3 regions of the Nocardiopsis sp. CNZ308 genome follow, and region 3 is predicted to be linked to each of the others. Evidence: riboswitches for the same ligand, from Rfam matches in the RefSeq annotation. Region 3 holds a riboswitch; each other region holds the start of a gene.
The links. Region 3 has a riboswitch for thiamine pyrophosphate ahead of EV372_RS15470 (ECF transporter S component). Riboswitches for the same ligand answer to the same signal wherever they lie in the genome.
Positions count from the first base shown of each region.

Region 1: another riboswitch for thiamine pyrophosphate. It lies ahead of thiO (glycine oxidase ThiO); the one in region 3 lies ahead of EV372_RS15470 (ECF transporter S component).
Region 2: another riboswitch for thiamine pyrophosphate. It lies ahead of thiD (bifunctional hydroxymethylpyrimidine kinase/phosphomethylpyrimidine kinase); the one in region 3 lies ahead of EV372_RS15470 (ECF transporter S component).

Region 1 covers NZ_SHKJ01000001.1:398,309-404,893, reverse strand. Annotated here, with positions in the region: gene EV372_RS01720 (thiazole synthase) at 1-439, opposite strand, end outside; gene thiS (sulfur carrier protein ThiS) at 442-648, opposite strand; gene thiO (glycine oxidase ThiO) at 654-1,850, opposite strand; TPP riboswitch at 1,819-1,930, opposite strand; gene EV372_RS01705 (Rv2175c family DNA-binding protein) at 2,013-2,366, shown strand; gene thiE (thiamine phosphate synthase) at 2,446-3,117, shown strand; gene EV372_RS01695 (zinc-binding dehydrogenase) at 3,114-4,118, opposite strand; gene EV372_RS01690 (SDR family oxidoreductase) at 4,269-5,162, opposite strand; gene EV372_RS01685 (DUF418 domain-containing protein) at 5,263-6,585, opposite strand, start outside.
Region 2 covers NZ_SHKJ01000001.1:3,986,149-3,992,733, forward strand. Annotated here, with positions in the region: gene EV372_RS17270 (pyridoxal phosphate-dependent aminotransferase) at 1-439, shown strand, start outside; gene EV372_RS17275 (glycosyltransferase family 4 protein) at 675-1,814, opposite strand; gene EV372_RS17280 (DUF6457 domain-containing protein) at 2,274-2,528, shown strand; gene EV372_RS17285 (alanine/glycine:cation symporter family protein) at 3,031-4,449, shown strand; gene thiD (bifunctional hydroxymethylpyrimidine kinase/phosphomethylpyrimidine kinase) at 4,549-5,352, opposite strand; TPP riboswitch at 5,340-5,438, opposite strand; gene EV372_RS17295 (DedA family protein) at 5,580-6,275, opposite strand; gene EV372_RS17300 (DUF368 domain-containing protein) at 6,295-6,585, opposite strand, start outside.
Region 3 covers NZ_SHKJ01000001.1:3,539,943-3,546,527, reverse strand. Annotated here, with positions in the region: gene EV372_RS15480 (energy-coupling factor transporter transmembrane component T family protein) at 1-50, opposite strand, end outside; gene EV372_RS15475 (ABC transporter ATP-binding protein) at 184-1,797, opposite strand; gene EV372_RS15470 (ECF transporter S component) at 1,800-2,417, opposite strand; TPP riboswitch at 2,526-2,633, opposite strand; gene EV372_RS15465 (transglycosylase domain-containing protein) at 2,697-5,384, opposite strand; gene EV372_RS15460 (alpha-1,4-glucan--maltose-1-phosphate maltosyltransferase) at 6,122-6,585, shown strand, end outside.

The DNA.
Region 1 (6,585 bases), 3.1 Mb from region 3:
AGCCCACCTGCTCCAGGCGCCGGGCCAGCACGGGGTCGTCGTTGGTGTAGGGCAGCACGGTGAAGCCCTCGTCCACCAGCTGTTCGGCGGCCTCCAGCAGCTCGACGGGGTCGGGCAGCAGCGTGTGCTCGTCCGCCACCACCTCCAGCTTGACCCAGTCGGTCTCCAGCGCCTCGCGGCCCAGGCGGGCGGTGCGCACCGCGTCCACGGCGGTGAAGCACCCGGCGGTGTTGGGCAGCGCCCGGATCTTGTTGCGGGTCAGGACGTCCCACACCGACCCCCGGGTGCCGGGGGAGACACGGCGCATCGCCACGGTGGTCAGTTCGGTGCCGGAGGCGATCAGGGCCTGCTCCAGGACCTCCAGGGAGGGCGCTCCGCCGGTTCCGGTGATCAGCCGGGACCCGAAGGAGGTTCCCGCGATCACGAGGTCGTCGTTCATGCTCAGCCTCCCTGCACCGCGGTGAGGACGTCCACGCGGTCGCCCTGGTTGAGCGGGCTCGCGGCCCACGAGGTCCGGCGCACCACCTCGTCGTTGACGGCCACGGCGACACCGCCGGGGGCCTCGGTGCCGGTCAGGTCGCGCACGACGGCTTCCACGGTCGTGTCGTCGGCGAACTCGCGGCGGTCGCCGTTGATGATCAGTTCCACTGCTACTACCTACTTGCGCGTCGTGCCGTGAAACGGCGGGCGTACTCGGGCAGGTCTCCGTCGGTCAGGGCCCGGGCCATGGCCTCCCCGGTCACCGGGGTCAACAGGACCCCGTGCCGGAAGTGCCCGGCGGCCAGGTGCAGTCCCGGGACCCGGGTGGGCCCCAGGAGGGGTTCGTTGTCGGGGGAGCCGGGGCGCAGCCCGACGCAGGTCTCGGTGACCTCCAGCTCGCTCACCCCGGGGACGAGTTCGCGCGCGTCCCTCAGCACCTGCCAGAGCCCCCCGACGGTGAGCGAGGTGTCGTGGCCCAGCTCCTCCTGGGTGGCGCCGATGACGACCTCGCCGTCGGCGCGCGGCACCAGGTAGGTCGGGAAGCCCCGGACCAGGCCGCGGACGGTCCGGCTGACGAGCGGCGGCTCGCCGGCGGGCACCCGGGCGCGCAGCAGCTGCCCCTTGACCGGGCGCAGCGGCGGGACGACGGGTTCGGGGACCGCGACGCCGTTGCCCCAGCAACCCGCGGCCAGCACCACCTGGTGCGCGGGCAGGGTCCGCCCCGCCTCGGCCTCCCCGGCCAGGCGCACGCCCAGCCGCGCGCCCCCGGGGCCGGGGGAGAGGACCTCCCCGGCCCGCCCGCGGACCTCGGTGACGCCCGCGCGCTCTCCCGCCGCGGCCAGGGCGCGCAGCAGCCGCCGCGGGTCCACGGAGTGGTCGTCGGGGGCCAGGACGCCGCCGCGCACGGACGGGGCGAGCATGGGCTCCAGGCGGCGGCACTCGCGGCCGGTGAGGCGCTCGGCGGCGATGCCCAGCCTCCGCTGGAGCGCGTGCAGTTCGGTGAGGACGGCCAGGTCGTCGCGGTCGAAGGCGACCAGCAGCGTGCCGGTGGCGCGGTGTCCGACGTCCAGGCCGCTGGCCTCCTCCAGTTCGGCGACGAAGTCCGCGTACATGCGGGCCGAGCGGATGCCCAGCTCCATGAGGGGCTCCTCGCCGAACGCCGCCTCGGTGGCGGGGGTCAGCATGCCCGCGGCCACGGTGGAGGCGGCGCGGGCGGGGTCGGACTCGACCAGGGTGACGCCCAGTCCGCGTTGGGCGGCGCGCCAGGCGGTGACCCGGCCGACGAGGCCGCCGCCGACCACGACGACGCGGTCGCGGTGGGAATCGTTGGAGGTGCGCACGGCTGTGGCTTCCACTCCCTTCGCCGGCATGATCCGGATCAGGTTCGTGCGGTCGGAGGCTCACAGCCTCCCTCTCAGCCGGGTCCCACCCGGCTCCCGCGGGATGTAGGGGTCTGTCCCCATTCTAGGACCCGTGGTCGGCGCGCGCCGTGCCGGGGGGAAGGAGGTGCGCGGATGTGGCAGATTGGTGGTGTGACACAACGCGACATCGACACGCTCATCGGCGACTGGCTGACCCTCAAGGAGGCCGCCGCTCCGCTGGGCGTGAGCCCGAACCGGATCAAGACGCTGATCCGCGAGAACCGCATGATGGGTGTGGTCCGCGACGGCGAACTCTCCATTCCCGCCGCCTTCATCGACGGCGACGACCTGGTCAAGGGTCTGCCGGGGACGCTGCTGCTGCTCACCGACGCGGGCTTCTCCTCCGAGGAGGCCCTGCGCTGGCTGTTCACCCCCGACGACTCCCTGCCGGGCACGCCGATCCAGGCCATGCGCGAGAACCGGGGCACCGAGGTGCGCCGCCGGGCCCAGAGCCTGGCCTTCTAGTCCGCGCGGAAGGGGGAGGGGCGCGCCGCCGCGTCCCTCCCCCTTGGGTCCGAACGCGCCAGGGCCTAGGGTGGACCGTGTGAGGACCAGCCACGGAACCAGCCTGCGCAAGCGCCTGGACGCATCGCTTCTGTACCTGTGCACCGACGCCCGGACCGGTCGGGGCGACCTGGCCGAGTTCGCCGACGCGGCCCTGGCCGGGGGAGTGGACATCATCCAGCTCCGGGACAAGGGCCTGGAGGCACGCGAGGAGATCGCGGCCCTGGAGGTGATGAAGGAGGCGTGCGAGCGGTACGGCGCCCTGCTCGCGGTCAACGACCGCGCCGACATCGCCCGCGCCGTGCGCGCCGACGTCCTCCACCTGGGCCAGCGGGACCTGCCCGTGCCCATGGCCCGCGACATCATCGGTGCCGACCCCGTGATCGGCCGCTCCAACAACGACGTCGCCGCCGCGGCCGCCTCCGCCGAGGAGCCCGGCAGCGACTACTTCTGCGTCGGACCGACCTGGGCGACCCCCACCAAGCCGGGCCGCCCGGCCGCCGGGCTGGAGCTGGTGGAGGAGGCGGCCGCGCTGGGCACCGACCGCCCCTGGTTCGCCATCGGCGGGATCGACGCCGACAACATCGACCGCGTGCTGGACGCCGGGGCCCGCCGGGTCGTGGTCGTGCGCGCGATCACGGAGGCGGAGGACCCCCGGGCCGCCGCCGCCGCTCTGCGCCAGCGCCTGGCGGCCCGCGCCGCCCGGCCCTAGGGCACCAGCAGGGCCTTGCCGAGCACCGTGCGCCCCTCCAGCGCGGCGTGCGCCTCTGCGGCCCGCTCCAGCGGCAGGGTCAGCCCCACGTGCGGGGTGATCCTGCCCATGCGGGCCATCTCCAGCACCATCCGCAGGGCGTCCTGCCGGTCGCCGTCGGCCTGCTTGAGGTCGAACAGGCCCAGGACCTCGATCCCGCGGCGCCCGGCCTCCTCCGCGTCCACCTCCGTGAAGCTCCCGCCCGCGGAGCCGTAGCCGACGAACCGGCCGCCGTCGGCCAGGGTCCCGAAGGCCGCCGCGCCCAGCGCGCCCCCGGCGCCGTCCAGGACCACGTCGACCCCGGCGCCGCCGGTCAGCGCGCGCACCCGCTCCGGCCAGCCCGGCTCGGAGTAGTCCACGGTCTCCTGCGCGCCCAGTTCGCGGACCAGGGCCAGCTTGGCACCGCCCCTGGCCGCGCCGATGACCCGGGCCCCGGCCGTGCGGGCCAGTTGGACGGCGAGGGTGCCCGCCCCTCCGGCGGCCGCGGCGACCAGGACCGTGGTGCTGGGCCCGAAGCCCGCCGCCCGCTCCAGCGCCAGCGCGGTCGGTCCGTCGTGCAGCAGGGCCAGCGCCGCCCGGGGGTCCACCTCCTCGGGCACCCTGACCAGTGCCGACTCCGGGACCACGGCCCGTTCGGCGTAGCCGTCCACGGGTAGGGTGGGCCTTTCCGGCGTCCCGTCCGTGTGCCCGGTGTCGGCGACCACCGCGGCCCCCTCCCAGCCCGGGTCCACGCCCGGGCCGATCCGGACCACCCGCCCGGCCACGCCCGCGCCGGGGACGTAGGGGGGAGCCACGGGGAAGTAGTCCAGCCCCCAGCCGCCGCGGACCAGGGTGTCCAGGTACATCACGTTCGCCGCGGCGACCTCCACCAGCGCCTGGCCCGGTCCCACCTCGGGCTCGGGCACGTCCCGGACCACCAGGACCTCCGGGCCGCCGAACTCCTCGACCTGTACCGCTCGCATGCCGTTCTCCCTCGGTGCGCACCGCCTGCTTCCGACACCGCCCAGCCTCTTACCTCAATATTTGTTGAGGTCAAGGGCCGGGCGTCGGAGGGATCCACGGCACAGGGAGCACCCCGCACGGGGGCACGGCGCGCAGGGCGGGGGCCGAGGTCAGACCGCGACGTGCGACAGCGCGCTGGGATGGCGCCGCAGGAAGCCCTCGATGGACTGGGCGGGATGGCCGGTCAGGTCGGGGACGGCGGGCGAGACCACGTTGAGTTCCCCGGCGGCGATCGCGGCGTAGGAGGTCACCCAGCCCTCGACCGCCCAGTCGGGGGCGCCGCCGCGGCGGCGCGACTCCAGCGCCTCCTCCAGGGTCTGGGGCACGTAGCGCACCGAGCGTCCGGTGAGCACGCCCAGCCTCTCCGCCGTCGCGCCCAGGGACAGCGCCTCCGGGCCGGTGACGTCGTGGCTGGTGTCGTGCGAGGCGCGCGCGGCCACGGGGTCGGTCAGCACGGCGGTGGCCACGTCCGCCACGTCGTCGCGCGAGACCCACGCGATCCGGCCGTCACCGGCCGGGCCCCGCACCACGCCCCCGTCGTCCACCCAGTCGGGCAGCAGGTCCAGGTACAGGCTGGGTCTGAGGAAGGTGTACCGCACCCCTGTGGACCGGATGTGCGCCTCGGTGAAGAAGTGCGTGCGCGCGAACGTGAAGGTGGACGCCGGGCCCGCGCGCAGGAAGGACAGGTAGACGATCCAGGACACCCCCGCCTTGACCGCCGCGTCCACCGCGCTCACGTGGACGTCGATCCGGTCCTCGGACTCGGTGGCCGAGACCAGGAACAGCGTGTCCACCCCCCGGCAGGCCCGCTCGAAGGCCGTGGAGTCCTCGTAGGCCGCCATCGCCGCGCTGCTGCCGGGGTACTCGGGAGCGCGGTTGATGTCGCGTACGATGAGCCGCTGGGGCCTGCCCAGCCGCGCGATCCGCGCGGCGACCCGCCCGCCCAGCGCCCCGGTCGCCCCCGTGACCCCTATGGTGTGGTTTGTCGTGTGATCGTCGCCCATGACACCCCATCCTGCGTTACGAGGGCGTGCCGGACGCTGAGCGGCACGCGCCTTTTTGCGCCACGGGGGCGGGCGCGGTCGGCGCCCCGGGACGCCGAGGTCAGGGCGCGGGACGCTCGCCGTCCGCCGCTCCCCGCACCCGTCCGCGCCCGACCGTGCGACCCGACGCGTCGCCGGGCTCCTCCGCCTCCCGGGCGCCCCGCGCGACCGGGCGACGGTAGGCCAGGCGGCGCAGCAGCACCTCGGCCGGTCCGCGCCTGCCCGCGCGCTCCAGGGCGTAGGAGGCCGCCACCGTCACCAGCCACACGCCCACCGCGAACAGGGCCATCGACCACGAGGCGAGTTCGCCGCCCAGCCCCAGGCCCCAGGCCGACAGGAGGGGCGCGCACAGCACCGACTGGGCCAGGTAGGCCGACAGCGAGCGCTTGCCGGTCGCCGACAGCGCGCCGACCACCGCGCCCGGTGCGCGACCGCGCCCCTGGATCCGGTGCGCCGCCAGCGCGATCAGCGCCACGTAGCCCAGGCCGCAGGCCAGCCCGGTCACCATGTGCGGCATGGTCAGCATGGCCGCCTGCGCGGGGGACAGGTCCCAGACCCCGATCTGGGTCAGGGCCAGGGGCAGCCCGCCCAGCCACCCCACGCCGATGCCCAGGGCCGCGGTCCAGCGCAGCGGGCCCAGATGCCCGCCCGGCTCCTCCAGGAACCGGCGGCGCGCGGCCCAGTAGCCGAGCAGGATCGCCGCGGGCACGACCATGCCCAGCAGCCCCTGGCCCAGCGTGACCAGCGGCCAGTCCAGGACGCGGGCCAGCGCGGCGCCCAGGATCGAGGTGTCGCCGATGTTGTCGGCCATCAGGTCCGTGCTGAACGCGGCCGAGGAGGAGGGGGCGTCCGCGGGCATGAAGGCCAGGCCCAGCAGGCTGAACGCCGCCAGCAGGGCGGCCAGCCCGGTGAACACGCCCGACCACACCAGCAGCGTGGCGTCCCTGCGCCGCAGGAACAGCCAGCCCAGGAGCAGCCCTGCCAGGCCGTAGGCGCCCAGGACGTCGCCCATCCACAGCAGCAGGGCGTGGACGAAGCCGAACGCGAGCAGCCACAGGTTGCGGCGGCGCAGCAGCGCGTTCACCTCCCGCACGGAGGAGCCCGCCGCCTCCTGGCGCCGGGCCAGCTGCACCATGCCGTACCCGAACAGGAAGGCGAACATCGGATAGCTGCGCATGTCCACCGCCATGACGATGACGAACTGCGCGATCCGGTCCAGCACGCCGCCCGGCTCGGGGTGGACGCCGCCCCCGCTGGACGGGAGCGCCCACAGGTACCAGGCCGTGTTCGCGAGCGCGATGAACAGGAGCATGAACCCGCGCGCCAGGTCCGGTGCGAGGGCTCTCTCCCCCGTGCCGGTCGGACCGCGGGAAACGGTGTGTCC
Region 2 (6,585 bases), 450 kb from region 3:
CCGTCTGCACGGCATCGTCGCCGGGGCGGTCACGGGGGCCTTCGTCCGCGCGGGCGCGAGCGTGGCCGCACCCCGGGCGGCCTTCTACCTCTACCCCGACTTCGAGCCGGTCCGGGAGCGGCTGGCCGCCCTCCACGGTGTGGCCACCGGCCCGGACCTGACCGGGCTGCTGCTGGACCGCTTCGGGATGGGCGTGCTCCCCGCCGCGGAGTTCGGGGAGGGCACGGAGGCCCTACGCATGCGGGTCGCCACCAGCCTGCTCTACGGCGACACCGAGGAACGCCGCTACGCCGCCCTCGCCGCCACGGACCCGCTGGCGCTGCCCTGGATCCGCGCACACCTGGACCGCCTCGACGAGGTCCTGGGCGCGCTGCTCCCCACGGGCGCCGACGCCGGGGCCGTCCCGCCCCGGTCCGCCGAACCACAGGCGGTCAGCTGACCGCTCCCCGCGTCCGCCCCGTTGTAAGGGGGCGGGGCGGACGCACCGTCATCCGGCCTCCCCCGGCCGCTCCTTCCGGGGGAGGCCGGATCCCTGTCCGGCCCCGTGCGGCGGGATGCCGCGGCCCCTCCGCGGCACACCGCCCCCACACCGGCGGCACGTTCGCGCCCCGGCCCGCAGCCCCTCCGTGCTCCCGTCCGGTACGGTCACCGCGTGGGCGCCGCCGCTTCGGCGCTCACCTCGGACCCGACGGTGCGCCATCCACCCCCGCCTCGCGCGCGGCCAGTTCCGCGCTGGAGGCGATCACCGCCCGGTAGTGGTCGAGCAGCTGCTCACCGACCGCCTCCCACGTACGGTGCTCCACCGAGGGCCGTGCGCCCCGCGCCATCCGCTCCCGCACCTGGCGGTTGTGGGCCAGCCGCCCCACCGCCACCCGCAGTTCGCGCACCGAGTCCGGGGCGTACAGCAGCCCGTTGTGTTCGGGCACCACCAGGTCCAGCGGCCCGCCCGAGGCGGGGGCCACCACCGGCACCCCCGAGGCCAGCGCCTCCTGGACCGCCTGGCAGAACGTCTCGTCCGCCCCGGTGTGCACGAACACGTCCATGGACGCGTACAGGCGCGACAGGTCGCCGCCGGTGCGCTGCCCGGTGAACACCGCGTCGGGCAGGCGCCTGCGCAGGCGCGCGCGCTCGGGGCCGTCACCCACCACGACCAGCCTGATCCCGCGCAGGCGGGACACGTGTTCGAGCATCTCCACCCGCTTGTCCCTGGCCAGCCGTCCCACGTATCCCACGATCGTCTCCCCGTGGGGAGCGAGCACGCGCCGCAGTTCCTCGTCGCGGTGCGCGGGGGAGAAGCGCTGGGCGTCGACCCCGCGGCGCCACAGGTCCAGACGGGGGAACCCCCGCGCGGACAGCGCCTCCATGGTGGCCGAGGACGGCGCCAGCGTGCGGTCCACCGCGGCGTGCGTGCGCCGCAGCAGCGACCACAGGGCGTCCCCGCCGGGCAGGCGGTAGCGCCCGGCGAAGCCGGGGAGGTCGGTCTGGAACACCGCCACGGTCGGCAGCGCCCACCTGCGCGCGGTCTCCACGGCCGCCGCCCCGAGCAGGGCGGGCGAGGCCAGGTGCAGCACGTCGGGGGAGAAGGCGCGGATCGCCGCGGTCATCACCCGCCGCGCGGGCAGCCCCACGGAGAAGTCGCGGTAGAACGGCAGTGGTACGGAGGCGAGTCGGACCACCGGGAAACCCGCGTAGGAGGAGGGGCCGGGCCCGGGGGCCAGCACCAGGGCCTCGTGGCCGCGCGCGGCCAACAGGTCGGCGACCCTGCACACGGAGTTGGTCACCCCGTTGACCTGGGGGAGGAAGGACTCCGTCACGATCGCCACCCTCAGCGGGCCCCGGGCGTCGGCCGGGAGCACGCGGTCGAGCGGGGGCGTGTGGGCGGCTGGAGCCCGGTGCCCGGCAGCGGGAACGCGAGCGGACGCGTGGTCGGCCGCGGTTCGGGGCGCGGCCGGGGGCGCGGAGGGTACGCGTGCGGCCGGGGACGGGTGAGCGGCCGGGGACATGCGCGTGGCCGGAGACGTACGGTCGGTCGGGGACATGCGGGTGGCTCCCAACGCCGGGGGGACGGCTGCCTACGCCGGGGACGGCTGTCTCCGACGCTAGGCTCGTGGGATGAACCTCGGTTTGGGTGCGGGGGAACCGCGCCCGAAGACCAGGCGTGGGCAGTCCGAGCGGTCGGTGACCGTGCCCGTGTGCCCGTGTGTCCACCGGGTGACTCCCCGGTGGATATGATTGCTGAATGTAGCCAATATATTGCTCTAAGGAGTCATGCGGTGACCCTCGTGGAATGGGCCGAAGCAGTCCGAAGCGAACTGGGCCTGACCGGCACCGAACCCCTCCGCAAGGAGGACGTCGACCGGGTGCTCGACCTCGCCCGGGACGCCGCCCACTCCGTGGCCCGGCCCGCCGCGCCCCTCACCACCTACCTCCTGGGCGTGGCGGTGGGACAGGGCGCGGACCCCGACGAGGCCGCGGCGGCCCTCAGCAGACTCGCCCTGGCCCAGGCCGACGAGGAGGACCGCGCCTGACACCCCGCCGTCGTCCGCGCTGGTCGGGGCCCTCCCGTCCGTGCCGACGGCTCCTCCCGTCCGTCCCGGCCGTGCCGTCGCGGCCGCGTTCGTGAGGAACGCGGCGTCCGGAGTCCGACCCGGTCGCGGCGGATCGTCGTGGTCGTAGCGACCGGCCCTCCGTACCGACCGCACCCGACCGCCTCGCGCGGGCCGCACCGGCTCCACCGGTTCCTCCGGGGCCGCCGCCGTCCGGGCGGAGCCCCGGGACCGGGCCCCCGGCGAGCGCGGAAGCCTCCGGAGGACACCGCCCCACCCGAGCGGTACGCGGAAATGGAACCGGAGGTTCCCGAAGAAACAGGCATGTGGAACACATGTGATGTGTTCGTTACGCGTCGATGCGATTCTTTGCCGATATCGCGGGCCTCCACCAGTGCCGAAGCGATCGCGAGGGCGTCGGATCCCCCGTACTTCAGTACCGGCGGCCTTCGTCCCCACACACTCACCGATAGGGAGATCCCCTGTGGACCAACTGCTCGAAATGGCGAGCCTCGCCAGCAGCATCATCTGGGGGCCCTTCGTCCTCATCCCGCTGCTGTTCGGTGTCGGCCTGTTCCTCACCGTCCGTCTCCGGTTGCTCCAGCTCTTCCGCCTGCCGCACGCGCTGTGGCTCGCCATCGTCCGGCGCAAGGAGGACGACTCCGTCGAGGGCGACATCTCCCACTACCAGGCGCTGAGCACGGCCCTGGCCGCCACCGTCGGCGTCGGCAACATCGCCGGCGCCGCGCTCGCCATCGGCGTCGGCGGCCCCGGCGCGCTGTTCTGGATGTGGGTCGTCGGCTTCCTCGGTATGGCCACCAAGTACAGCGAGGCCCTCCTCGGCGTGAAGTTCCGCCGCACCGACGCCAAGGGCGAACAGAGCGGCGGCCCGATGTACTACCTCAAGTACGGGATCCCCGGCGGCCTGGGAACCACTCTGGGCGTGGCCTTCGCGGTCTTCGGCGCCATCGCCGCCTTCGGTATCGGCAACGGCACCCAGGCCAACGCCGTCTCGCAGCAGATCACCAGCGTCACGCCGCTGGAGCCGTGGATGGTGGGCCTGGCCCTCGTGGTCCTCGCGGGCGCCGTCATCCTCGGCGGCATCAAGAGCATCGGCCGCGTCGCCTCCGGCCTCGTGCCGATCATGATCGTCGGCTACGTGGGCATCTGCCTGGTCATCCTGGCCGTCAACTGGGCCGCGATCCTCCCCGCGCTCCAGCTCGTGGTGACCGACGCCTTCACCGGCACCGCGGCCACGGGCGGCTTCGCCGGTGCGAGCGTCATGCTCGCCATCCAGCTGGGCTTCGCCCGCGGCATCTTCTCCAACGAGTCGGGCCTGGGCACCGGGGCCATCGCCGCCGCCGCGGCCAAGACCAAGCAGCCGGTCCGCCAGGCCATGGTCTCGATGACCCAGACCTTCATCGACACCATCATCGTGGTCACCATGACCTGCCTGGTCATCATCACCACCGGCGTCTGGGACGACGGTGAGGCGGACGGCTCCCTGATGACCAGCAACGCGGTCTCCGAGGGCCTGGGGTCGATCAGCCCCGTGCTCGCCCCGGCCGGCGCCGTCATCGTGGCCGTCGCGGTGGCCGTGTTCGCCTTCACCACCCTGCTCGGGTGGTCCTACTACGGCGAGCGCTGCATGGTGTTCCTGGGCGGACGCCGTCTGGTCCTGCCCTACCGCCTGGTGTTCATCGCCGTCATCTACGTGGGCGCGGTCGCCAGCCTGGACTCGGTCTGGCTGTTCAGCGACATCGCCAACGGCCTGATGGCCCTGCCCAACCTCATCGGGCTCCTGCTGCTGTCCCCGGTCATCGTGGCTGAGACGCGCAAGTTCTTCGCCCACCCCGACTGGAGGGACCCGGACAAGGTCATGGAGGACGTGACCAAGGTCTGACCCGGTAGGGGCCGCGCCTCCACCGGAGGTCGGAACGAGGAAGGGGGGACCGGCGCGGAGCCGGTCCCCCCTCGGCGTTCCCTCCTCCGGACGCCGCTGCTACCACCAGGCGTGGAAGTGGTGCACCGGGCCCTGTCCGCCGCCCGCGTCGATCTCGTCGGCGCGCCGGATGGCCTCGGTCAGGTAGTCCTTGGCGTCGCCCACCGCGGCGGCCACGTCCGGACGCTGCGGCAGCAGGGCCGCGATCGAGGAGGAGAGCGTGCACCCGGTGCCGTGCGTGTTGCGGGTGGCCACCCTCGGGGCGCGGAGCTCGACCGGGTCGGTGTCCCGGCCGACCAGGACGTCGACGCTCTCCCCGCCGGGCAGGTGGCCGCCTTTGAGCAGGACCCGGCGCGGGCCGAGCTCCAGCAGCCGCCAGGCCTGGGCGCGCATCGACGCCAGGTCGGTCGCCTCGGGCTCCTCCAGCAGGTCCGCGGCCTCGGGCAGGTTCGGGGTGACCAGGTCCGCGCGGGGCAGGAGCTTGGTGCGCAACGCGTCGACGGCCGAGGCCTCCAGCAGCCGGTCCCCGCTCTTGGCGACCATCACCGGGTCCACCACCACGTTCGGCAGCGCGTGGCGGTCGATCGCCTCGGCCACGGCCTCGGTGACCTCCGAGGTGCCCAGCATGCCCACCTTGACCGCGTGCACGTCGGCGTCGGCGAAGAGGGTGTCCATCTGGTGGGCGACGAACCGCGCCGGGATCGGGTGGACCCCGGTGACGCCGCGCGTGGACTGGGCGGTCAGCGCGGTGATCACCGTCATCCCGAAGGTCCCGTGCGCGGAGAAGGCCTTGAGGTCGGCCTGGACGCCCGCGCCCCCGCTGGGGTCGCTGCCGGCGATGGACACGATGTTGTACGCGCTCATGGCGTTCCTTCGCTAGTGCTAACTAGGGCAGGTTCGACGGGTGTGCTCTCAGCCGGGAACGTGTCCCGGCACCCCGCGCCTGGGCGGGGCCGCGTCGGCGGCCCCGGCCGTTGTGTGGTTGTCGGTGCGTTCCGGGCAGGATACCCACACAAGCGCGAAGGGGCCCGCCCGGGGATGCGGGCGGACCCCTGGAGGGGTTCACGGGGGGAGCCCCGGGGGAAGGCGCCTCAGGCGGAGGTGCCCTCGATCCGGCGGGCCTTGGTCCGCTTGTAGACGCGGGCCAGGATGAACCACAGCACCAGCAGGCCGATGATCACGACCACGATGTTGCTGATCACGCCGCTCCACTGGGCGAGGATGGGCTCGATGGCCGGGCCGAAGACGTAGCCGAGGCCGATCCAGATCGTGTTCCACACCGCGGAGCCGATGACCGTGTACAGCGAGAACTTGAACAGGGGCATCCGCTCGATCCCGGCGGGCACCGAGATGAAGCTGCGGACCAGGGGCACGCACCGGCCCAGCAGGACGGCGACGCCGCCGAAGCGGGTGAAGAAGCGCTCGGCCTTGTAGAAGTCCTCGATCTCCAGCAGCGGGGTCTTCTCGACCAGCCAGGCCGTGCGCTCGCGGCCCAGGAGCGCGCCGATCGCGTAGAAGCCCCACGCGCCGACCAGGCAGCCGATCGTCGCCCACAGGATGGCGAGCCACACGTTCATGTGTCCGGCGTAGGCGAGGAACCCGGCGCCGGGCAGGACCGCCTCACTGGGCATCGGCGGGAAGAAGGTCTCGATGAACAGCGCCACGCCGACACCGGGTTCGCCCAGGGTCGTCATCAGGCTCAGGACCCACCCGATGAATCCCTCGTACTCGTGGGCGACGCCGACGTCCGTCGTCGAGGCCGCGGTCAACAGCGGATTCGTTGTCATGCGGTTGTCGTTCCCGTTCTCAGGCGTGGGTGGGGGCCCGGTGGAGTTCGGCCTCCTCCATCCGGAGGCGCTTGCGGCGCTCCCAGACGATGGCCGCCGCCACGATCGCGAAGCCGACCGCCATCAGGGCGACCGTCAGCGGGACGTCGGTGGGAACCAGGAATGTGCGGTCCTCGTCCTGCCAGGGCCACAGGGCGCGCAGGGAACCGGCCATCAGGCCGGTGAGGACCACCAGGGTCATGTGGTGGAAGTTCTCCAGCAGGTGCTGGAGCAGCTTCACGAACAGCGACAGGCCGGTGAGCATACCGAG
Region 3 (6,585 bases):
TTGAGCCCGACCAGCCAGAAGCGCGCACCGCCGTCCTCGGGCGCCTCCAGGGTGAGCGCGTCCCCTGCCGGGGGACCGGCCCCGCCCTGTCCTCGAACCCCCTGCGGTGCACGGACCTCGTCCGGCGTACGGACCCCGCCCGGTGCACGGGTTCCCTCCCCGGGTGTGTCCGACAGCCTCCGGTCAGCCACGGCTCCCCCTTCCCACCGCCGCGTGCCCCGCGGGCCCGGTCGGCTCCGTCCCTGCGCCCGCGTCCGGTGCGGCGGCCTCCTGGACGGCCCTGCCCCCGGCCACGCGCACCCGCGCGTCGGCCAGGTGGCGCAACAGCAGGTCGTCGTGGGTGGCCATCACCACCGCGCGGCCCGCGGACCGCAGGGTGGCGAGCAGCTCCACGAGTTCGGTCCAGGTCCGGGTGTCCTGACCGAAGGTGGGCTCGTCGAGGACGAGCGCGTCGGGCGCGTGCGCGGGGCCCGAGCTGAGCGCCGTGGCCACCGACAGCCGCCGCTTCTCCCCGCCCGAGAGCGTGTAGGGGTGCACGTCGGCCAGCGCGGACAGGCGCAGGCGCTCCATCAGCTCGCCCACCCAGGCCTCGGTCTCGGCCTCGCCCATCCCGGCGCGCAGCGGGGCGAAGCGCAGCTCGTCGCGCACGGTGGCGGTGACGAACTGGTCCTCGGCGTGCTGGAAGACCGTGCCCACGTGCCGGGCCAGCCTGCGGGCGGGCCAGCGCACGAGCGGGCGCGGGTCGGCTCCGGCCAGCGGCCCGCGCGGCAGCACCGCCCCCCGGTGGGGCCTGGCCAGTCCGGCGAGCAGGGTCAGCAGCGTGGACTTGCCCGCGCCGTTGGGGCCGGTCAGGGCGGTCGCGGTCCCGGCGCGGACGGTGGCGTCCACCCCCTCGAACACCGTGCGCCGGGGCGCCGCGCGCACGCCGAGCTGGCGCGGGGTGCGCGCCGTGACGCCCGCGGCCTCCAGCAGGGGATCCCCGCCCGGCGCGGGCGCCAGGACGGGCGCGGGCTCGTGCCCGGGCACCCACACTCCCTGCGCGGCCAGCGAGCGCCCGTGCTCGGCGAACACCGTCCCCGGCGGCCCGTCGGCGACGACCCCGCCGCCCGGTGCCACGACCACGACCCGGTCCACCAGGTCCACGACGTCGGCCACCCGGTGCTCGACCAGCACCAGGGTCGCCTCGGTCTCGGCGAGCAGGCGGGTCAGCACGCCGCGCACCAGCTCGGCCCCTGCGGGGTCGAGGTTGGCGGTGGGCTCGTCCAGCAGCAGCAGGCGGGGGCGCATAGCCAGGGCCCCGGCGATCACCAGGCGCTGCTTCTCACCGCCCGACAGCGCTCCGGTGGGGTGGCGCGGGCCGTACGGGAAGCCCACGGCCTCCAGCGCCTCGTGGACCCGGGGCCAGATGAGGTCGGGGGCCACGCCCAGGTTCTCCGGGCCGAAGGCGACGTCGTCGCCCGCGCGCGCCATCACCAGCTGCGTCTCGGGGTCCTGGCTGACCAGGCCGACCGAGCCCCGGCTCCGGTCGGCGGGCTCGCCGTCCAGGAGCAGGGTGCCCTCGTGGTCGCCGCTGATGGCGGCGTCCTCGCCGGTCAGACCGGCCAGCGAGTGCAGCAGGGTGGACTTGCCCGCGCCGGAGGCGCCCAGCAGCAGCACGCGCTCGCCCGGCTCGATCACCAGGTCCACGCCGCGCAGCGCGTGGGACCCGCGGCCCGAGTGCCGCCAGCCCCAGCCGGAGAGCTCCACGCGCGCACCGGGGCCCCCGGCCGCCGTCCGGCGCCCGTTCGCGGAGGCCACGGTCAGCCCCTCGCGGACGGGAAGGGGGCCAGTGCCCCGGAGCGGGCCAGGGCGGTGGTGAGCAGGCGGGAGCCCACGCCCGCGATGAGGGCGGCGCTGACCACCACGATGACGCCGTAGGTGACCTGGTAGGACAGCGGCCAGGTCACGTTGTAGGCGAGGTTGTCGCGGATGGCGGGGGAGACGCCCGCGACCGCCGCCGCCAGGACGGCCACGCCCATGCCCCAGCGGCGGTAGCCGAAGGCGAGGAAGACGAGTTCGGGCAGGATGCCCTGGAGGGTGCCGTCGAGGATGACCATGACCCCCCACTGGGTGCCCAGGAGCGCCGAGACCGAGGCGGCGGCGATGGCGGTGAGCAGGGCCGCACCGGGCTTGCGGATGATCAGGCCGCCCAGTACGCCGGAGATCAGCCACATGCCGTAGACGACGGCCTGCGCGGGTGGGAAGCCGACGAACAGCGGCGTCGTGACCGACCAGACGATGTTCCAGAGCCAGAAGACCACGCCGACCGCGACGCCGATGACGGCGGCCACGACGATGTCGACGGTGCGCCAGCTCCGCAGTCGGTCGAGGAGGTCGCGCCGGAAGCCGGCGCCCTGGGGGGTGGTGTTCCTCTTCATGTGGTGTCCCTTCGCCGGGGGATGCGAGGGGCCCGTGCGGCCGAGAGCGGCGCCGGGACGCGTTCCGTGCGCGCCGGGACGTCCCCGGTGCGCGGGAGCACGCCACCGGTGACGGTTCCTACGACTTCCTTCGCTGGCATGACCCAGATCAGGTGTGTAAGGGTCTGCGGCCTGGTGCCGCACTCTCAGCGCTCGCGCGCTCCCCTGTCGGTTTCGTCCATTATGAACAACGGGGAACGCCGGGGTGTTCCCGGGTCGCGTCAGCGCACGTCGGGGGCCTCAGCCCCCGGGGCTGGCACCGCCTTCGGGCGTCTGCGGTCCCGGGGTCGCGCCGCTCCAGGGCGCGCCGCCGTCCCCGCCCGGGGACTCGCCGCCACCGGTACCGCCGCCGCCGCCGGTACCGCCGCCGTCTCCGCCCCCGCCGCCTCCACCGCCGCCGGTGTTCCCGCCTCCGCCACCGCCACCGGTGCCTCCACCGGTCGAACCGCCACCACCGCCGGTACCGCCGCCTCCACCGCCGCCGGTCGAGCCCTCGCCACCGCCGCCACCTCCGCCGGTCGAGCCACCGCCGCCACCGGTACCACCGCCACCGCCGGTGGCTTCCTCGCCGCTGTCACCGGTGCCGCCACCGCCGGTCGAGCCACCGTCACCCGCGGCGCCGCCAGCGCCGCCGGTCGAGCCGTCACCGCCACCGGCCGCGACGCCGCCGTCACCCGTGTCGCCACCGCCGCCGCCACCGGTGTCACCGTCGTCACCGCCGCCCGACGGCTTGTCCGAGGCCTTGCCGTAGACCTTCGGCGAGGGGGCGAACTCCTCCTTCGGCAGCTCCGCCACGGCCTCGCGCATGGTGGCCTGCCAGATCGGGCCGGGCAGCGTGGCCCCGTAGACGATGCCGTAGTAGCGGTCGCCGATGGTCACGCCCTGGAGCGTGTGCTGCTCCCCGCCCCGGATGTCGCCGACCACCACGGTCCCGGCCAGGTTCGGGGTGTAGCCCGCGAACCACGCGTAGGCCGCGCTGTCGGTGGTGCCGGTCTTGCCCGCCACCGGGCGGCCGATCTCCAGGCCGTTGGCGGTACCGCCCTCGAAGGTCTGCTGGAGCAGGTGGTTGACGCCGTCGGCGACCTCGGCGTCCAGCGCGCCCTCCTCGCACTCGGTGCCCACCTCGACCTCCTCGCCGTCCTCTCCCTCGATGAGGAGCGAGGCCACGGGGACCGGCTCGCAGTAGGTGCCCCGGGAGGCGAAGACGGCGTAGGCGCTGGCCATGGTGAGCGGGGAGACCTCCTGGTCGCCCAGGGTGAAGGAGCTCCACACCTGCAGGTCCTCGCCGTCCGCGCGGTGGATGCCCAGGCTCCGGGCCATCTCCGCCGTCTCGCACAGGCCGACGCGCTCCTGGAGCTGGGCGAAGTAGGTGTTCACCGAGCCCTTCGTCCCGCTGATCATGTTGTGCCTGCCGCCGTCGCTCTCCCCGGCGTTGCGCACGTCCCAGGGCGCCATCCTGCCGCCCTCGCAGTTCTCCAGGCCGCTCACCGTCGTGGACTCGGGCGAGGAGAAGCTGGTGTCGTACTTGAGCCCGGCGTCCAGGGCGGCGGCCAGGGTGAACGGCTTGAACGTCGAACCCGCCTGGTAGCCCAGCGACCCGCCGTCCTCGTGGTCCACGGACAGGTTGATCGAGGTGGTGCCCGGCTCGTCGGAGAAGCCGTAGCGCATGTTCTGGGCCATCACCCGCACCCGGCCGGTACCGGGCTCCACGAGGACCTCGGCGGCGAACTTGTGGGAGTCGCCCGCGGGGACGTAGCGCTCGATCGCCTGCTCGGCGGCCTCCTGCATGTCCAGGTCCAGGGTGGTGCGCACGGTGATGCCTCCCCGCTCCAGCATCCGGTCGCGCTCCTCCTGGGTGTCGGCGAGCGCGTCGGAGCCGCCCAGCCACCGCATGACGTAGTCGCAGAAGAAGGGCTGCTCGCTGCTGAAGCAGCTGCCCGCGCGCGGGGTCTCGTCCACCTCCAGGCCCCGGCCCTTGTACTCCTGCGCACGCGCGCTCTCCAGGTGGCCGGTGGCGACCATCCGGTCCAGCACCAGGTTGCGGCGCTCGACGGAGGCCTCGGGGTTGGTGAGCGGGTCGTAGTACGAGGGCGCGCGCACCAGCGCCACGATCGTGGCGGCCTGCGCGGGGTCGAGCTCGGAGGCCGGGACGGAGAAGTAGCGCTCGGCGGCGACCTCGATGCCGTACGCGTTCTGGCCGAAGTAGGCGAGGTTGAGGTAGCCCTCCATGATCTCGTCCTTGGTGAGCTTCTCCTCCAGCTCGATGGCGTAGCGCAGCTCCAGCACCTTGCGGGTCAGGGTGCGCGCGTTGGCGCTCGCCAGCTCCTCCTCGGTGTCGGCCTGTTCCATGAGGAGGTTCTTCACGTACTGCTGGGTGATGGTGGACCCGCCCTGGGTGTTGCCCAGGGCGGTGCGGACGGCGGCGCGCAGCGTGCCGCGCAGGTCCAGCCCGGCGTGCTCGTAGAAGCGGTCGTCCTCGATCGCCATGAGGGCGGCGGGGACCCAGGGGCTGATCTCGTCCAGAGGCACCACGTCGCGCTCGCGCTCGGCGACCTCGGCGATCGGTTCCCCGTCGACGTCGGTCAGCAGCACGCGCTCGGACGGGCGCGGCACGGCCAGGTCGCTGGGCAGGGCCATGAAGGCCGCCGCGGAGTCCCTGGCCGCCAGGCCGAGGCCGCCGACCCAGGGCATGACCAGCGCCGCCGTGAGCAGCCCGGCGACCGCGCCGGTTCCCGCCAGGCGCTGGACCGTCTCCCGGCGGTCCCCCGCCGGGGTCGGCTCCGACACCTTTCGGCGCAGGGCCTCGGCCCACCGCCGGACACGCGGACCCGCGGCGGCCGGTACCGCACGGGAGAGGGCCCCGCGCCGGTTCCGGCGCGGGGCCTCGTGCCGCCGCCCACGCGGCGGGCGCTGGTTGGACTCCGTCACGTCGCCCCCTACGGCCGTGTGCCGCCCCGCCCGCGGGACGTGCGGGCAGGCAACTCCATCGACCACGGTCTCAGGGCGGACGCAAAGGGCAGGCCGGGTTAACGGGCGCGTCAGCGAAAAACTTCCTCAATGCCAAGCAAAGCACCGCAGAACGAACATATTTCTTCAATCACCACGAAACAGGCGCGTCACACACCCGGAACAGGGAGAGGACGCGAACACCGGGGAGACAGCCCGGGCCACGGGTGACCGAATCCGGGACAAAAGATCCTTAGGCGACTGTTCGACCGCACGCGGATGTCCGGAATACAGCCATACAGCTCGCGCGTGCATTCGGTCATCCCTACCCACCGCAGCACGCCGCCCAACATGACTGATCAGTTTTTCGGCATTTCCACAGGATGCATCAGAAAACAACCACAGAGGCACCTGCATCTGCTGTGTCCTTATGCCCGCTTTGAGAGGTTTACTCGGCAGAAACCCGACAAACACCGGCTCTTAGCACCCACAGTCGATGTGAGGAGGATCACAGAAATTATTCGGCCCTGGCACTCCGCCAAACACCACAAGAGGGCAGACGATAGACAGCGGAGGGCACCCAAGCCTTAATCCGGACAGTTTCTGTTCCGGATACTCCGTGAACTCCGCCTTGCCCCGGATTAACCCCCGGTTATTTCCGCCTGCCGAAAAACAGCACGGTTCCGCAACGCCGAACCACGACAATTACGGTGTAGCCAGTGATCGGACGCCTGCCCATCCTCGATATCTCTCCAGAGAACGACCTCGGACCGGTGAAAGCCGTTCCGGGCGAACGCTTCACCGTGGGAGCGACGGTGATCCGCGAGGGCCACGACTCCCTCGCCGCGGGCGTCGTCGTCTACTCCCCCGAGGGACGCCGCGAACAGCTCGTCCCCATGCGCGAGCACGCCCCCGGCACCGACCGCTACGAGGCCTGCGTCAGCCTCCCCACGGAGGGGACGTGGTCCTTCGCCGTGGAGTCGTGGACCGACCCCTTCGCCACCTGGCACCACGTCGCGGGCGTCAAGCTCCCGCTGGGCCAGGACACCGAGCTCGTCCTGGAGGAGGGCGCCCGCCTGCTCGCCCGCGCCGGGCGGCGGGTCCCGCGCCGCCCCTTCCTGAACGCCGCCGCCAAGGCGCTGCGCGACACCTCGATGACCCCGGTGGAGCGCTTCGAGGCGGC